Regions from separate parts of the Gordonia bronchialis DSM 43247 genome, predicted to be linked through region 1. Evidence: predicted binding sites of a transcription regulator. Region 1 holds the regulator's gene; each other region holds the start of a gene.
What was found. Region 1 encodes LexA, which represses DNA repair genes until DNA is damaged. Its sites were predicted from a motif close to CGAACANNTGTTCG; they were not measured.
Positions count from the first base shown of each region.

Region 2: a site for LexA is predicted at 1,697-1,710, ahead of GBRO_RS15585 (DUF222 domain-containing protein). Genes of this name have one in related genera too.
Region 3: a site for LexA is predicted at 1,639-1,652, ahead of GBRO_RS15045 (SAV_6107 family HEPN domain-containing protein). Genes of this name have one in related genera too.
Region 4: a site for LexA is predicted at 1,497-1,510, ahead of GBRO_RS20015 (DUF222 domain-containing protein). Genes of this name have one in related genera too.

Region 1 covers NC_013441.1:2,353,924-2,358,132, forward strand. The annotation lists gene GBRO_RS11020 (putative PEP-binding protein) at 251-1,966, shown strand; gene lexA (transcriptional repressor LexA) at 2,011-2,712, opposite strand; gene GBRO_RS11030 (LysM peptidoglycan-binding domain-containing protein) at 3,092-3,703, shown strand; gene nrdR (transcriptional regulator NrdR) at 3,804-4,209, shown strand, end outside.
Region 2 covers NC_013441.1:3,362,025-3,366,233, forward strand. The annotation lists partial or broken gene GBRO_RS15580 (pyridoxamine 5'-phosphate oxidase family protein) at 1-6, opposite strand, end outside; gene GBRO_RS27555 (HNH endonuclease signature motif containing protein) at 94-531, opposite strand; gene GBRO_RS15585 (DUF222 domain-containing protein) at 509-1,672, opposite strand; gene GBRO_RS15590 (hypothetical protein) at 2,023-2,358, shown strand; tRNA gene GBRO_RS15595 (tRNA-Asn) at 2,375-2,447, opposite strand; tRNA gene GBRO_RS15600 (tRNA-Ile) at 2,647-2,720, shown strand; gene GBRO_RS15605 (ArsR/SmtB family transcription factor) at 2,722-3,105, opposite strand; gene GBRO_RS15610 (MFS transporter) at 3,092-4,209, opposite strand, start outside.
Region 3 covers NC_013441.1:3,239,218-3,243,426, reverse strand. The annotation lists gene GBRO_RS15055 (phytoene desaturase family protein) at 1-809, opposite strand, end outside; gene GBRO_RS15050 (GNAT family N-acetyltransferase) at 806-1,477, opposite strand; gene GBRO_RS15045 (SAV_6107 family HEPN domain-containing protein) at 1,764-2,261, shown strand; gene GBRO_RS15040 (DUF3040 domain-containing protein) at 2,447-2,845, shown strand; gene mraZ (division/cell wall cluster transcriptional repressor MraZ) at 3,348-3,788, shown strand; gene rsmH (16S rRNA (cytosine(1402)-N(4))-methyltransferase RsmH) at 4,001-4,209, shown strand, end outside.
Region 4 covers NC_013441.1:4,326,734-4,330,942, reverse strand. The annotation lists partial or broken gene GBRO_RS20025 (aminotransferase class V-fold PLP-dependent enzyme) at 1-494, shown strand, start outside; gene GBRO_RS20020 (hypothetical protein) at 511-966, shown strand; partial or broken gene GBRO_RS25475 (protein kinase domain-containing protein) at 997-1,227, opposite strand; gene GBRO_RS20015 (DUF222 domain-containing protein) at 1,539-2,696, shown strand; gene GBRO_RS27605 (HNH endonuclease signature motif containing protein) at 2,674-3,111, shown strand; gene GBRO_RS20010 (chromosome condensation regulator RCC1) at 3,192-4,209, opposite strand, start outside.

The DNA of each region.
Region 1 (4,209 bases):
AGTGTGGCATTGCTTGTGGGTTCATCTTTGTTTACGCCTGTTTGCGTTGACAAGTCAAGCATTTCTTGTAACTTTGATCACGGGCGTTGAAATCGGCGAGCACCAGTCACACACGACCGGGTGGTCGCCACCGGCGCGACCGTGATCACCTGGATGGGACGCGCCGGCCTGTTGTGCACACGCGACCGGGAGGTCGTATGAGGCGCCGGCACGGCGCGCCGGACGAGACGACGATCGAGAGGGGTCCTCAGTGACCGAGACACTGGCGGGGTCGACATTGCAGGGCACACCGGTCGTCGGAGGGTTGGCCTATGGGCCGGCCATCTGGCCGGGTGAGCGGCCGTCCCACGACCCGGAGACCCTGGGCGTGGGCACCGAGGTCGCCGAGGCCGATCGGGAATCGGAGATCGGACGGTTCACCGACGCCGCCGGCGTCGTCGCGGGACGCCTGCGCGACCGAGCGTCACATAGTTCCGGCGCGGCGGCGGAGGTGCTGGCGGCCACCGCCGGCCTCGCCGAGGACCGCGGCTGGATCGGCGCGGCATCCGGATTGATCCGCAAGGGCGCAACGGCACCCGCTGCGGCGGCCGCGGCCACCGAGCAGTTCGCGACCATGTTCACCAAGCTCGGCGGGTTGATGGCCGAACGCGTCACCGACCTCAACGACGTGCGAGACCGCGTTCTCGCCGAACTGCTCGGGCTGCCCGAGCCGGGGGTCCCGGAACCCACCGAGCCGTCGGTTCTGCTGGCCGACGACCTCGCGCCCGCGGACACCGCAGGACTCGATCCGTCGACCACCGTCGCACTCGTCACCCGCTTCGGCGGACCGACCAGCCACACCGCCATCATCGCTCGTCAGCTCGGAATCCCCTGTGTGGTGGCCGTTTCCGGTCTCTCCGAGGTTCAGGCCGGTACCCCCGTCCTGGTCGACGGCAACCGCGGCACCCTGGCTATCGAGCCCGACGAGGCCTCGGCACGCGCTCAGGTCGAGGCGAGTAGACGGCATGCGCAGGCGGTGTCGGGATGGCAGGGCCCCGGCCGGACCGCGGACGGACACGAGGTCTCGGTCCTGGCCAACGTCGCCGACGGGGCATCGGCCCGCACGGCCACGAAATATCCGGTCGAGGGAATCGGGCTGTTCCGCACCGAACTCGCCTTTCTCGACCGCGCCGATGAGCCCTCGGTGGACGAGCAGGCCCGCATCTACGGTGAGGTGCTCGAGGCCTTCGCCGGCAAGAAGGTGGTGGTGCGCAGTCTCGACGCCGGTTCGGACAAGCCACTGAAGTTCGTCAACCACAAGGACGAGGCGAATCCCGCCCTCGGTGTGCGCGGCGACCGCATCGCGATCGAGAATCCCGACATTCGCGCCCACCAGCTCGATGCCATCGCCCAGGCAGCGGCCGCACTCAACACCACGCCGTGGGTGATGGCACCGATGATCGCTAGTCCCCGGGAGGCGGCGGCCTTTGCCGCGGAGGTTCGCGGCCGGGGCATGGTGCCCGGCGTGATGGTGGAGATCCCGGCAGCGGCCATCCTGGCCCACGCCATCCTGGCCGAGGTGGACTTCGTGTCGATCGGCACCAACGATCTGACGCAGTACACGATGGCCGCCGACCGGATGTCGGCCGACCTCGCCGCCCTGACCGATCCCTGGCAACCGGCCGTACTCAAACTCATCGAGAGTGTCGCGACCGCCGGTCAGGAGCTCGGCAAGTCGGTGGGGGTCTGCGGCGAGGCCGCCGCCGACCCGAACCTGGCATGCGTGCTCACCGGACTCGGGGTGACCTCCCTGTCGAGCGCGCCGGTCGCCGCAGCCGGCGTGGGCGCACGATTGGCCGAGGTCACCCTGGACGATTGCCGCGCGGCGGCCGCGGCCGCGCTGGCCACCGCCGACCCCGGCGATGCGCGTGCGGCCGCGGCCGAGGTGCTCGACGCCGCCGCGACACGGCACGCGACCGCGGTCTGACCGGTGTGACCGATCAGACCCGCGCGAGGTGAACTGCGTCGGATCTACACGCGGCGCATGACCGTGACGACCTTGCCGAGAATGGCGGCGTCGTCGCCGGGGATCGGCTGGAAGTGCTCGTTGTGCGGCATCAGCCAGATGTGGCCGTCCTTGCGCTTGAAGGTCTTCACCGTGGCCTCGCCGTCGATCATGGCGGCGACGATGTCGCCGTTGTCGGCGACGTTCTGCTGACGCACGACCACCCAGTCCCCGTCGCAGATGGCGGCGTCGATCATCGACTCGCCCACCACGCGCAGCAGGAACAGGGATCCGTCCCCGACGAGCTCACGCGGGAGCGGGAAGACATCTTCGACGGCCTCCTCGGCGAGGATCGGTCCACCGGCGGCGATCCGCCCGAGGACGGGTACGAACGTCGGTGTGGGCAGGTTCTCGGCCGACGGTGCGGGCTCGGATTCCTGGACGTTGACCGCGCGCGGGCGGTTGTGGTCCCGCTTGAGCAGGCCCTTGCGCTCGAGGGTGCGCAACTGATGCGCCACCGAGGAAGTGGACGTGAGGCCCACCGCGTCGCCGATCTCGCGGATGCTCGGCGGATATCCGCGCTCGCGCACGGACTTTCGGATCACGTCGAGCACCCCCCGCTGACGCGGGGTCAGCGACGCCTCGGCGACGATCGGATCGGCGGGGGTGGTGTCCTGATCGCGATCGGCGCCGCGGGCGCCGGTGCGCTTCGGCCGTGAGTCGCTCATCTGGTTGATTCCTCTCTCTGGCCGCCGCGGTGCGGCGGGATGACATGCCGGTGGTGGACCGCCGGGGGCGGCCATTTGTCGGTACCGGCCGGCAGGGTGTGGCTGTGCTCTTCGTCGGCGGGCTTCTGACTGGTGTCCATCGCGCTGATCTGAATGTCGCCGGTCTCCGTTTCGCTGTCTGTGGCCGAGCCTAGCGGAGTGTTCGGACATCTTCAAACATCTGTTCGACGTGTCGCGAGACATTGTCGGAGGCGCGTGGTACAACTCGAACATCAGTTCATCGAACACGTGGGCGACGTCGATCACGGGTCCGATGACTGCCGACAGACCATCCCAGATGGTCGTCCCACCAGGGACGATCCCGAGTTCGGAGGCCACCATGAGCATCGCCACCATGAGCCCGCGCACCGTCGGTTCGTCGCGAGTCGAGCGCGCTACTCGTCCTGATGTTCCCCTGCGGACACCGTCCGCACCGAGTGTCACGACGCCTGATCCGACCAGCCGGCGTCCGGCCACCCACCCGCGCAGCACCCCGCGTCGAACCGCCCGGCCGGCGCCGGACGCGGCGGGGCGCACCCGCCGTCCGGCGGGGCGCACCGACCGGCCCGCGGACCTGACCGCGGCAGGAGTCGGTGCGGGCGGCACACGGTGCGCTCAGCCCGTCGGGCATCGCGGCGGGCGCACGCCCATCAGCGGTATCCACGCCCGTCGGCGTGCCACCGCGGTCGGCGTCCTCGTCGGGGTGGCGCTCGCGGTGACCGTCTGGGTGATCGGCATCGTCGGCAACAACTACGCCGATTCGGTGTCCCCGCAACCGGTCAGCACGCAGGTCGTCCACGTGCGGGCCGGGGATTCGTTGAGCAGCATCGCCGCCCGGGTGGCCCCGGACATGCCGCGTCAGACGGTCATCGACGAGATCGTCGAGCTGAATGACATGCCGTCCAGCGGACTTCGGGTCGGGCAGCCGCTGCTCACCCCCGCATACCGTTGATCGACGGGCGGTATCCTCGATGACACAGGGACCGGTCGGGAACCGACCCGGCGTGCGCATCGCATGTGCCGGCGCGTCCCGCGACAGGCGTGAGGAACAGATGCGCTGCCCCTTCTGCAAGAACGAGGACACCAAGGTCATCGACTCACGTGTCGCCGACGAGGGGCAGGCGATCCGGCGGCGCCGCGCATGCGCCGAATGCGGTCGCCGGTTCTCGACGGTCGAGAGTGCGGTGCTCGCGGTGGTCAAACGCAACGGTGTCACCGAGCCGTTCAGTCGCGAGAAGGTGATGCGCGGGGTTCGGCGGGCATGTCAGGGCCGTGAGGTCGGCGACGACGACCTCGCTCAGCTGGCACAGCAGGTGGAGGACGCCGTACGGGCCAGTGGCTCGGCCGAGATCCCCAGTAACGAGGTGGGTTTGGCGATCCTCGGACCGCTGCGGGACCTCGACGAGGTGGCGTACCTGCGGTTTGCGTCGGTGTATCGCTCCTTCGACTCGCTCGACG
Region 2 (4,209 bases), 1.0 Mb from region 1:
TGCCATGGACCCAACGGTACGCGCGAGCACCGACTCCGCCTTGACGCTTTGCACGGACGATGACGGTCAGGTGTCATCGCCCGTGCGGCCACGTCACTGGCTGGTGAGTCGGTAGAGTTCGGCGGCCAGGCGTGTTTCGACGACCGAGGACGGTGGGTGGATCGTCTCGGTGAAATGTAGGCGCGCCGGTGGTGGTCCGTCGTCGGCGGGTGGGCCGTGGATCGCCTCGCGCGCGCGTCGCAGGTTGTGTTCATACAGCGTCACGATGTCGGGACGTGTGTTGAGTCGTTTCGGGTTCGGCGGTGCTCCCGGCCGGTTGTTGCGTCGCCACCAGGTGCGTCCGGCATGCGGGCCGTCGCGGTAGACCCCGGTGGTGAATTCCCCGACTGTGTGACCCACCTTGCGGTTGTGGAACGGACACGCCGGGGCGAGGTCGACGATGTCGGTGGTGCCGCCCTCGGCGTAGTCGAGGGCGGCGTGATGGATCTCCACATTGGTCGCCGGCTGATCACAACCAGGCGCTGAGCACACCTCCCCATCGGTGCGGGCCAGCGACGCCAACCGCTGCGCCAGGGTGGCCAGTCGTTTGCCGCGACCGAAGTACAGCGGAATCTCGGTGGCATCGGCGAAGATCGCCAGGTACGGCTGAATCTGCCCGGCCAGCCCGATCAACTCGGGGATGGGGATGACCGACCCGGTCGCGGTGGTCGCCAACCCCGACTTCCCGGATCAGATCCGCCAGGTTGGCCTTGATGATCAACGACACCGGCAACCCACGATGAGTCTTGCCCAACAGCCCGTCAGCGAACACCGCCGTCAACAGCGCGTTGAGCGCATCGTGGTTGCGTTGGGCCTGTGAACGCGAATCGCGGGCGGCGGCGGCCTTGACCTGTTCGATGTCGGCGTCGTCCTCACCACCCGAGGGTGAGTCCGGGTCGTCGGGGTTGTTCATCCCCGGTTTGGCCCACACCGCCAACATCATCTCCAGCAACGCACGCGTCTGCGGGTCCAGGTTGGCGGTCAGCTTCGACATCTTCTGCGCGTCCTGCCGATTGAGCCACAGATTGCGTCGCCGTGCCCGATCCTTCGCATCGGTCAGCTCACCGTCGGGGTCGAGATGGGCCAGTAGCCGCATCCCCAGCGTGGTCAACTCGGCCGGGGTGTGTTCACGCGCCAACTCCGCCAGCGTCTTCTCGGCGGCGACCTTACGGTCGTGCGGCAACCGGTGCGGGATCTTGTCCAAGATCTCGGCGACCTTACGCACATGCGCCGCCCCGACGGCACCTTCGGCAAACCCGGCAGCCAGCGTCGGATACTTGGGGTCGGACACCTCCCCGGACAGCTGGCGGAAACAGGCCGTCGCCTCCATCTGATCTGTGCGGCGGCCCGGATCCGACACCCGCAACGCCACATTCATGAAGTTCGTCAGACTGCGGTAACCCATTGCGCGGGGCACACCCCGATCCGAGAGCGCCACGATCTGCCGATCCCCCTCGAACAACATCCGGTTGATCAACTGCTCATGGGTACGCGCAACGTCCACCAACTCAGCATCGGTGCACTGCGACACGTCAGCGGCGGCAAGGCGATCGAGCACCCCACCGAGCTCGGCGAGCAACGCCGGAACCACCGACAACGACTGCTCGCCCGATGACTGCCCGTTCAGGCTCACCCCCGGCCCCCTCCGCCCGTCTCTCGAATACATGTTCGATGCTACACAACTTCGGTCGAGTGCGCAACAAGATCCGAAGTAGAATCTTCATGGAGGTCAGCTCGCGCGGAACCTACTGTCCTGCAGATGCTTTCGATCGGACGACACCGACCGCCTGTGGAATTCGACTTTCTTTCGGTCAGGTGAATCCGGAGTCGGCACCTGCCAGTCAGCGGTGCGCCAGTCGTATGTTGGACACCTCGATCCCCGGAGGACATGTGCACGGCACCCTCGTAATCTTTACGGCGACAATGGCGATGGCCCTCTGTGGCGTCGGAACAATCGCGCACGCCACGCGGTGGCCACCTCACGTGGCTGTTCAACCGCTGCGTGGCCCAAAAGGGACGACGTCCACCGAGTGCTACCTCTATCAGGTCACGCAACACGACATCGTGCCCGGCGACACCTTCGGAGTATCAGTCAAGTCGTATTCGGGCGCTTCGGTCTCGTGCACAATCCGTGACATCGAGTCCGGTGATCTGGTTTACAGCGACTCGGCCGGCCCCTACGCGACGGCCAACTGCCTCCGCCACGCCACCGGCGAACAAGACCAAGCCGCGATTCGGCTCGCTGAACTGACGGCGGAAGCCCTGGGGCGACCGCACGCGGGCCATAACCACCTCGCAAAAGCAAAAAACCGCCTGTGACCAGGCGGTTTACTTGCTCCCCCAACTGGACTCGAACCAGTAACCGTTCGATTAACAGTCGAATGCTCTGCCAATTGAGCTATGGGGGATTGCTCTGGCACTTCCGCCCCGCCCTGGTGGACGCGGCAGCAGAACCGAACGCTGACTTTAGCGTATCGAGTGCCGAGAGGACAAAACGCCTGCAGAGGGCGGGCGACGCTCCACGCACCGGTCCGACCTGACGCTCAGGGGCCGATGCCGTGCGGTAATCTCCTCCCGCGGACCATGGCGCTTCGTCAACGGTCCCACGGGGCGGTAGCTCAGTTGGTTAGAGCCGCGGACTCATAATCCGTAGGTCGCGGGTTCGAGCCCCGCCCGCCCCACTCACCCGCGCGACCGCCCGCGCCGAAGTTCGTCGACAGCGTCGTCGCGGTGATGGGCAGGCACCCCCGGACCGGCATGTTCGGCGTTGCGCACGGCGTCGAAGACGAGCTGCCGAACATGGTCGTTCTCCAGGCCGTAGAAGATCGTGGTGCCGTCGCGGCGCGTGCGCACCAGCCGTGACATGCGGAGTTTGGCCAGGTGCTGCGACACCGACGACGGCGCCTTCCCCACGGCCACAGCGAGTTCCGACACCGAGAGCTCGGCGTCGGCCAGTGCCCACAGGAGCCGGACGCGGGTGGGGTCGGCGAGCATTCGGAACACCTCGACGACGAGCGCGACCTGGTCGTCGGCGAGCTCGGGGGCGGCCCGCTCATCGGTGGACATGGACTGATGCTACGTCGGGCCAGTGGGGATGCCGATCGTCGATGACGAAGGCGTGCTCGTGACGCCACCGTCCCCCGTCCGCCGGCACCGCATGCACGAGGTGGTCGACCTCCACGGGTGCATCGTGTTCGTGCACCAGAACGTCGGGATCGTGGGTGGGCCACGCGCGGCTAGCCGTGACGACACCGGCGACGGCCAGAAGCCCCAGCAACCCCCAGGTGGACCTGTACCCCCACGCGGTTGCGCCCCAACCCGCCAGCGGATAGGCGACGAGCCAGCAACCATGTGACAACGAGAATTGCGCGGCGAACACCGCGGGCCGGTCGCCCGCCGAACTCGATCGGCGCAACACCCGCCCCACCGGAGTGAGGACCAGACCGGTCCCGACGCCGATCACCGCCCAAATAGTCCCCACCACTGGCCACCGCCACCCGCCACCGCCCGCGAGCGAGAGCGCCAGCGCCGCGCCGGTCGCGCCGATCAGGATGACACAACCACCGAGCATGACAGCCCGTTCAGGGCGCCGCCGAAGCAGTCCCGGCACCACGACGGCCGCTGCGATCACCCCGATTCCGTTGCAGGCCAGGAGAACTGCCACCGAGGACGCCGCGCGACCGAGCGTTTCCTGCACATAGTTGACGGTGTTGACCATGACGATCGATCCCACCGCCGCAACCACCAGGTTCATCCCGAGCAGGCCCCGAAGACGCGGTGTCGCACGGAAGATGGCCACACCGGCGAGCGCACGGTCGAAGATTGCGCTGCGCTGCACATCGCAGGCGTCCGGAACCCGGCTGGAGCCGACGAGCACCGCCGATACGACGAATCCCACCGCGGTCGCGACGAACAACCAGTGAAAACTGACCACAGTCACCAGCACCACCGCCAGCAATGGCGACAGTAGAGTCTCCATCGTCGACGCCAGCTGCGAATACGACAACGCCCGGGTGTACTGCTGTTCGTCGGGCAGCACATCAGGCAGCGCCGCCTGGAACGTCGGCGTGAATGCGGCCGACGCCGATTGCAGCACGACGACCAGTAGGTACACCTGCCAGACGTGATCGACGAAGGGCAGCGCCAGGACCACCGCCGCCCGCACGGCGT
Region 3 (4,209 bases), 890 kb from region 1:
CGAGCGGGCGTGCCAAGGTGCACGGTGCCACCGTGGGCGGTGAGTCGCGTGATCAGAGCGTCCGCGAGGGCGCCGCTGCCGCCGACGGCGCGGCCCGGCGGGATGGTGTGCATCAGTGCGGCGAAACCGACCATCGGTGCGGTACCGGGTGCGCTCATCGGCGGACCTGACTGGGCACCGAACCAGGCCAGCCCGGCCTTGAGGTGTTCCGAGGAGAACCACCGGTCGAGCAGTGCGTCACCCGACCCCATCAGTTCCTGGGTCAGCGCCGCCATCCGGCCGGTTCGCCGGGTGACGACTCCGCGCCACGCGGTGTCCGCGGTGCCGTCGAGCCCGAGGAAGGTGGTGCCGAACCGGCCCGTGGTCGGCGGGCGGTAGAAGGCGCGCATCACTGCCCGGGCCCGCGGGGTCCAGGTCGCGACGAAACGTCGATAGGCGGCGGCATCGGCTGCGCCGCAAGCGCGTTCGATCGACGCGCAGGTCGCGTCGAGGTCGGTGCGGAACACGATCGCAGGGGCCGATCCGGTGGCCGGGATGAACGCCCACGGGTCGCAGTCCACATAGCGCAGACCGGCATCGGTGAGCCGCAGCTCGTCGATGACGGGGGAGTGCCGGATCATCAGGTGCGCCGACGACCCGCGGTCGACCCGGTAGCCCGGGAACCGTTCCACCGTGGAGGTGGCGCCCCCGGCGACGGTGTCGCGTTCGATCACCGCGACATCGCGCCCGGCCTGTGCCAGATACGCCGCGGCCACCAGCCCGTTGTGGCCGGCGCCGACGACGACGGCGTCGTGAACCGGGTGGGTCACCGGCCCGGTCCGCCCGGCGAGCCCGGGATCGGCGGGGCGGGCAGCGGCAGCCGGCGGCCGAGGAAGGCGAAGGGGCGGGGGTCGCCGGTGAAGGTGAAATCGCGCAACACGTCGGTGAATCCCATCCGGCGATACAGCGACCACGCCCGGTTGCGCTCGTCGGGGATCTCAGGGGTGGACAGCAGGACCCGGGCCTCGTGACGCTCGGCGAGCAGCCGCCGCAGGAGCAGCTGTCCTATCCCGCGTCCCTGGACGGTCGGATGTACGTGGAGTTCGGTGAGTTCGAAGTAGTCTGCCGCGATCGCGTCGACCGCCTCGGGCGGGTATCCGCGCCTGCGCAGGCCGTGCCGGAGTTGCTGATTCCACCATTGGTCCGGCGCGCCGGTGTAGCCGTAGGCGATCCCGACGAGGAGATCGTTCTCGGTGGAGCCCACCGGCGAGGCCACGCGTCGTCGGGCTCCGGGCTGTGTGTGGGCCTCGTGGGGGGCCACGGTGAGGACGGCGCCGAAGGCGCGCCAGCCGGGTCGTCCGATGTGGTCGCGCCACAAGGCGGCGCGGTGGATCTCGGTGCCGCGCGGATACTCCATCGCGGTGACATAGATGTCGAGAGCGGGCTCGAGCCACACGCGGGCATCCTGCCCGGTGAGGGTGACCAGCCGGATCGTCAACGCGTCGCTGTCCTTTCTGTGCCGGGAAGGAGTGTCGGTGTCGCGGTGTTCAATGCTGATGAGTGTGGCGATGGTTCCCGGTGGCCGACCGAGTGTGATTTTGGAGCGGGACCCCGCGGACGCCTTGAACCTGAGCGCGGAGCTAGCTATATTGAACGTGTCGAACGGGTGTTCGATGAATGTGCCTCCGCAAGCTGTTCACCGTCACACCCGACGACGCCGCGGTCCGGCGGTGGGCGAGGGAAGCGCCTGCCGCCGGATCGCCTGACGACCTCCGGGAGGAACGATGCAGTACAACAGCTCGCGGCGCCGCTCCGTCACCGGGCGCGATGCGAGGGCGACCCGGCCCGTCGTGGATCCGATCATGGTGAGCCGGTCACGAGATCTGTTGGAACGTGCGTACGTCCTGCTCGACAACGCCGACGGTGTGGCCGACGGCGCAGAGCGGTTCCGCCAGTACTACCTGGCCGCTCTGCGGGGCGCGGGTGCGGCGCTGGCCGTCTACGAGCCCCCGGGCCGTCCGCGTCGTCGCGGCTCGGCCAACGCGTGGTCGCGGATCGCCGTCGTCGCACCGGCACTGGCTGGCGAGGCGGACGTGTTCGCGTCGCTGTCGCCCACCCGGATGCGCATCGAATCGGGAATCGTCCGAACGATCGACACGAAGTATGTGACCGCGATGCGGGCGGCGGTGACCGGATTCCTGCGCCGCGTGGAGGATCTGATCATCGCCTACGAGCAGGGACGGCTCGAACAACAGACGGATGCGATGGGTCACACCGCGTGACCGTTGCTGCCGGCCGACGGTCCGCGTGGTCGTTGCGGCGACGAGATCGGCGCCTAGCGGCAGGTTATGGTGGTCGCCGCTGCATTCACCTCGTATCATGGAACCAGAGCGGGCGCATTCGTTCCGAACGTGCCCCTGGGTGACGTCGCCTTCGGCGTCAGCGGTCCGTTGGAGAAGGAGGGTCGGTGCCACTTTCGGAGCACGAGCAGCGCATGCTCGAACAGATCGAAAACGCTCTGTACGCGGAAGACCCCAAGTTTGCGTCCAGTGTCAAGCGTCGGCGCCTCGGCCGGGCGAGCGGCCGTCGGCGGCTGCAGGCCGTCGCGGTCTTCGTCCTCGGGTTGGTGCTTCTCGTCGGGGGCCTCATCGTGGGGGTCCGCATCGGCGGGTTCCCCATCGTCAGCCTCATCGGCTTCCTGGTGATGTTCGGTGCGGGTCTTTTCGCCCTCTGGGGCGGGGGCAGCCCGGCCGGTGGCGACCACGGCCGACGCTCGGGCAAGAAGTCGGGCACCGCGAGCGGGCCCAAGCGCAAGCTGTCCGAGCGGATGGAAGAGCGTTTCAATCGCCGCTTCGAGCAGGAGTAGACATCCGCTCGTATTGAGCTGAACCCCTGGCGCTGAAACCCGCTCAGCGCTCACGACCCCACACGAGAGCCGCACACCGTGACCGGTGTGCGGCTCTCGTCGTGTGCGCGCCGCGACGACGTCTGTAGGCGCGGGCCCGGGCAGGCGGAAGGTGCACGCGGGCGGCGTCGGGCGTGCGGCTTTGGGCGGCGCCCCACCTCCCCCCACTACTGCCCCCACATCGCCCCACCCGGATGCCCCACATTGCCCCACCACGGACAAAATGCCGGCGACCAACCTCTCTCAAGCCTCATTTGTCACTCTGATCACGCCTAGCACGCGCCCGAACACGCCGGGGCGCAGATCGTCACCCACCCGGTATCAGTCCTCTGAACTGGTAATTCACTGGTGAGTCAATGACGCTGTGGCCTTCAGGGGTGGAAAGTGGAGGAAAGTGGGGTACTGTGGCAGCACCGGGTGAGGCAGACCGGAATGCCGAACCCGGTGGGCGGGAGGTGCCGACATGTCAGTGCGATTCGTCGGTACCTACACGCCCAAGCTGGACGACAAGGGGCGGCTCACGTTGCCCGCACGGTTCCGCGACGCATTGGCAGGAGGAGTGATGGTCACCAAAGGCCAGGACCACAGCCTGTCGGTGTATCGAGCCGAGGAGTTCGATGTGATCGCGGGGAAGATCGTGGAGGCGTCGCGCAACGATCCCGAGGCGCGCGCTTTCCAGCGGTACTTCTTCGCCAGCTCGGAAGAGCAGCGACCCGACGGACAGGGCCGGATCACGTTGTCCGCCGATCATCGGTCGTACGCGGGACTGTCCAAGGAATGTGTGGTGTTCGGCAGTTTCGATCACCTGGAGATCTGGGATGCGGCCGCTTGGCGCGACTACCAGAGCCAACACGAGGAGAACTTCTCGGCTGCGAACTCGGCCGCGTTGAACGCGGTCCTGTAGGCGAGATGACGGGCGGACAGATGAGCAGGGCTTCGGGTGGTACGAGGCCCCGGCCCGGTTCGACCCTGGCGTACTTCCCCAACGCCAGGTGCGTGACCGGACCGGGACCCCGCCCCACCCGACGAATTCCGAGGGGTGCTGCCGTGGACGCACAGATCGGCGATCAGGGCGATGATCGCGACCACGGCCACCTCCCGGTGCTGGCCGCCCGGATGGCCGAGCTCCTCGCCCCCTCCCTCGAGTCCGGCGATGAGCGTGTTCTCGTCGACGCCACCCTCGGCGCCGGCGGGCATGCCGAACTCATGCTGAACCGTTTCCCGAACCTGCGACTCGTCGGAATCGACCGCGACGCACACGCGCTGGCCATAGCGGAGAAGCGCCTGGCGCCCATGGCCGACCGGATCTCGTTGCACCAGGCCAG
Region 4 (4,209 bases), 2.0 Mb from region 1:
TACCTTGCCGGCGGTGGTGCCACCCGCGACGTATCCGCGGGTGGCGTCACCGCAACCTGGCACACCGGGCCTGCCCGGCACGAAGCCGGTTCGCCGAATGTGCTGGGCGCCATCTCGATTGCCGCGGCCTGTGACGCACTGACGGCGATCGGGCCGGAGGCTCTGGGACTGCACGAAGAGGAACTGCGCGCACGGCTCGACGCCGGACTGGCTGCCATCGACGGGGTGACGCCACTGCGCATCTTCGATGATGTGCGCAACCGGGTCGGCATCGCGAGCTTCGTCGTCGACGGGTGGCACCCCGTGCGGTCGCCGAGTACCTGAGCGACTACCACGGAATCGGTGTGCGCGACGGAAAGTTCTGTGCCCATCCACTTCTCAAACGCCTCGGGCATCCTGCAGGAGCCGTACGGGCCAGCTTCGGCGCGGGTAGCTGCGCCGCCGACATCGACCGCCTGCTGGATGCACTCATCGAACTGACCCGATCGAACTGACAAGAGGGACAACGCAATGACCGTCACCACACACTCTCGCGCGACCGTCAGCATCGGACGGCCGGCGCTGCGCGTCGCGGTGGCCGGCGACGCGGTGGCCCGAACGCTGCCGATCGTCGTCCGGCGCGAGCATCTCCGCGACGCTCAGCGCGCCCGGTCGCTGCTGCGTGCCGGCAGCCACGACCCGGCGAATTTCGCTGTGGCACTGGAGATCGAAGTTGCGATCGCACCACATCCCGCGTCGGCGCGGGCGGCGGTGGAACATGCCGACGTCGACCGGGACCCGACGGCATCGGAGACCATCCGTTACATCGGTACTGCCCACGGACTCATCACCCTGATCCGCGACATCTACGCCGCCGAGGTCGCCGACGCGGTGATCATCGTGCCTATCGACGGTTCGGCCTCCGAACGTCGTGTGCGCGAACAGGTTCTGCCGTACGTCAGTGAGGTTGATCGTCGGGTGGCGTAGGGGGTTCCTCTCAACAGCCAGGGTGAACGCGTACTCGTCCGACGATCGACGCGCGGGCTGGGCATTGATGATCTCGGGTGCAAGGTAGGCGAGGCTTCTAACCAGCGAGTTGGTGGCGGTGAGGTCGGTGCCATTGGCGAGTTTCGCGATCCCGAAATCCAGCACCGCGACACGGTCGATCTCGTTGGTATCCGGGTCGCGCGTCACAATGATGTTGGCGGGCTTGATGTCTCGGTGGGTCACCGATGTGAGATAGCTGATCGTATTGCAGGCGACGGGCTGACCGGCATCGCATGTTCAGACGAATCGGTTTCCGTGTGATCTTGCGCCCCGAATCCGGGCACAAGATCACACAGGAGCCGGCTCAGTGGACCTGACCCGCGCCCCAACCGAACGAGAGTCGAGTTCACGGGGTGATCGCTGTCGGCCGGTCGAAATCATGTGTGGGGCAGTAGGTTTCACGCGAAGCACGCCACCTGAAGCTCCTTCTTTCGGAACTGGTTGCGCACCCGGCCGAAGTTGTATACTCTCGAACATGCATTCGAGAGACGGCGGAGGGGCCGGGGGTGAGCATGAACGAGCAGTCATCGGGCGAGCAGTCGTTGTCGGTGGTTCCGGCGTTGCTCGCCGAGCTCGGTGGGGTGCTCGATCGCCTTGCCGCCGCTGACGTGTCGCAGTGCACCGATGCTGAGTTGGTGGACGTTGCGCGTACCCATGAGCAGTTGATCAACCGGATGTTGTTCGAGGGGGATCGGCAGATCGTGGCTCTCTCGGATCGGGGTGTGCCCCGCGCAATGGGCTATCGCAGTCTGACGAACTTCATGAATGTGGCGTTGCGGGTGTCGGATCCGGGCCGCCGCACAGATCAGATGGAGGCGACGGCCTGTTTCCGCCAGCTGTCCGGGGAGGTGTCCGACCCCAAGTATCCGACGCTGGCTGCCGGGTTTGCCGAAGGTGCCGTCGGGGCGGCGCATGTGCGTAAGGTCGCCGAGATCTTGGACAAGATCCCGCACCGGTTGCCGCACGACCGTAAGGTCGCCGCCGAGAAGACGCTGGCGGAGTTGGCGCGTGAACACACCCCGGCCGAGTTGACCACGCTGGGGATGCGGCTACTGGCCCATCTCGACCCCGACGGTGAGCTGACCGATGCGAAGGATCGGGCACGGCGACGCAATCTGTGGCTCAATCGGCAGGACGCGCAGAAGATGTCGAAGCTGACCGCCAACCTGGACCCGCAGACGCGTGCGTTGCTGGAGATGATGTTGGCGGTGTGGGCCAAACCGGGGATGAACAACCCCGACGACCCGGACTCACCCTCGGGTGGTGAGGACGACGCCGACATCGAACAGGTCAAGGCCGCCGCCGCCCGCGATTCGCGTTCACAGGCCCAACGCAACCACGATGCGCTCAACGCGCTGTTGACGGCGGTGTTCGCTGACGGGCTGTTGGGCAAGACTCATCGTGGGTTGCCGGTGTCGTTGATCATCAAGGCCAACCTGGCGGATCTGATCCGGGAAGTCGGGGTTGGCGACCACCGCGACCGGGTCGGTCATCCCCATCCCCGAGTTGATCGGGCTGGCCGGGCAGATTCAGCCGTACCTGGCGATCTTCGCCGATGCCACCGAGATTCCGCTGTACTTCGGTCGCGGCAAACGACTGGCCACCCTGGCGCAGCGGTTGGCGTCGCTGGCCCGCACCGATGGGGAGGTGTGCTCAGCGCCTGGTTGTGATCAGCCGGCGACCAATGTGGAGATCCATCACGCCGCCCTCGACTACGCCGAGGGCGGCACCACCGACATCGTCGACCTCGCCCCGGCGTGTCCGTTCCACAACCGCAAGGTGGGTCACACAGTCGGGGAATTCACCACCGGGGTCTACCGCGACGGCCCGCATGCCGGACGCACCTGGTGGCGACGCAACAACCGGCCGGGAGCACCGCCGAACCCGAAACGACTCAACACACGTCCCGACATCGTGACGCTGTATGAACACAACCTGCGACGCGCGCGCGAGGCGATCCACGGCCCACCCGCCGACGACGGACCACCACCGGCGCGCCTACACCTCACCGAGACGATCCACCCCCCGTCCTCGGTCGTCGAAACACGCCTGGCCGCCGAACTCTACCGACTCACCAGCCAATGACGTGGCCGCACCGACGATGAGTCGGTCCTCGCCTGGGCGGTCGGCGTCGCACGTCTGGACGAATCACACAGAATCCGTGCTCAGGGGTACCTGACCCGCGTCGGGGGAGAATTCCGGTCCTCGGTTCCGACGCCGAGTTGGCCGGCGTGGTTCAGTCCCCAGCAGAATGGACCGTCGGCGGTGCCCGCGCAGGCGTTGTCGCCCGAAGTCGTGATGGTGCCGGCCCGGGTGACGCCCTTCACGGGTACGGGAGAGCGGCGTTCGACGGTGGTCCCGTCGCCGAGCTGCCCGTAGTTGTTGGTGCCCCAGCAGTATGGCGTGCCACCGGCAATCGCGCAGGTGGTGTTGCCGCTCAACCCGACACCCCCGGTGGAGATGGCCGTCACGTCCGTCAGGCCGGGGACCAGGGTAGGTGTGAACTTCCGCTTCGCGGTCCCATCGCCGAGTTGGCCGTCGTAGTTGTAACCCCAGCAATAGGCTTTCGCATCGGCGACCGCACACACGGCAATGCCGTTGGTCGAGATGGCGGTGACATTGTTCAGGCCGGGAACCAGTGTGGGGCGGTTGCTTTCGCCGGTGGCCGTCCCGTTGCCGAGTTGGCCTACGGCGTTGTCACCCCAACAGTGGGCCCGCCCGTCGGACACCGCGCACGCCGCCGCACTTCCGTTGTTGCCGTTGATGGAAACCGAAGTGGCATGGTCGAGTCCGACCACCCGCGTCGGCGTGAGACGGTCCGTGGTGGTTCCGTCGCCGAGCTGGCCGAACTGATTGTCGCCCCAGCAGTAGACCGACCCGCCCGCAACAGCGCATGTGCCGGCCAGCCCTGCGGATACGTCGGTGACGTCGCTCAGGCCGAGAACCTTTGTCGGCGTGGCGATGCGCCCCTCGTCGTCGCTGCCCGTGCCGACCTGGCCGTTCCAGTTCATACCCCAGCAGTAGGCTTCGCCGCGTGCGGCAGCGCAGACCGTATCCAACGTGACGCTCATCGCGGTGATCCCGGTCAACCTCCGCACCAAGATGTTGGCTCCGCTCTGCGCAGTGGTGCCATTCCCGAGTTCACCCCAGCCGTTCAGGCTCGAACAGTAGGCCAAACCGGTC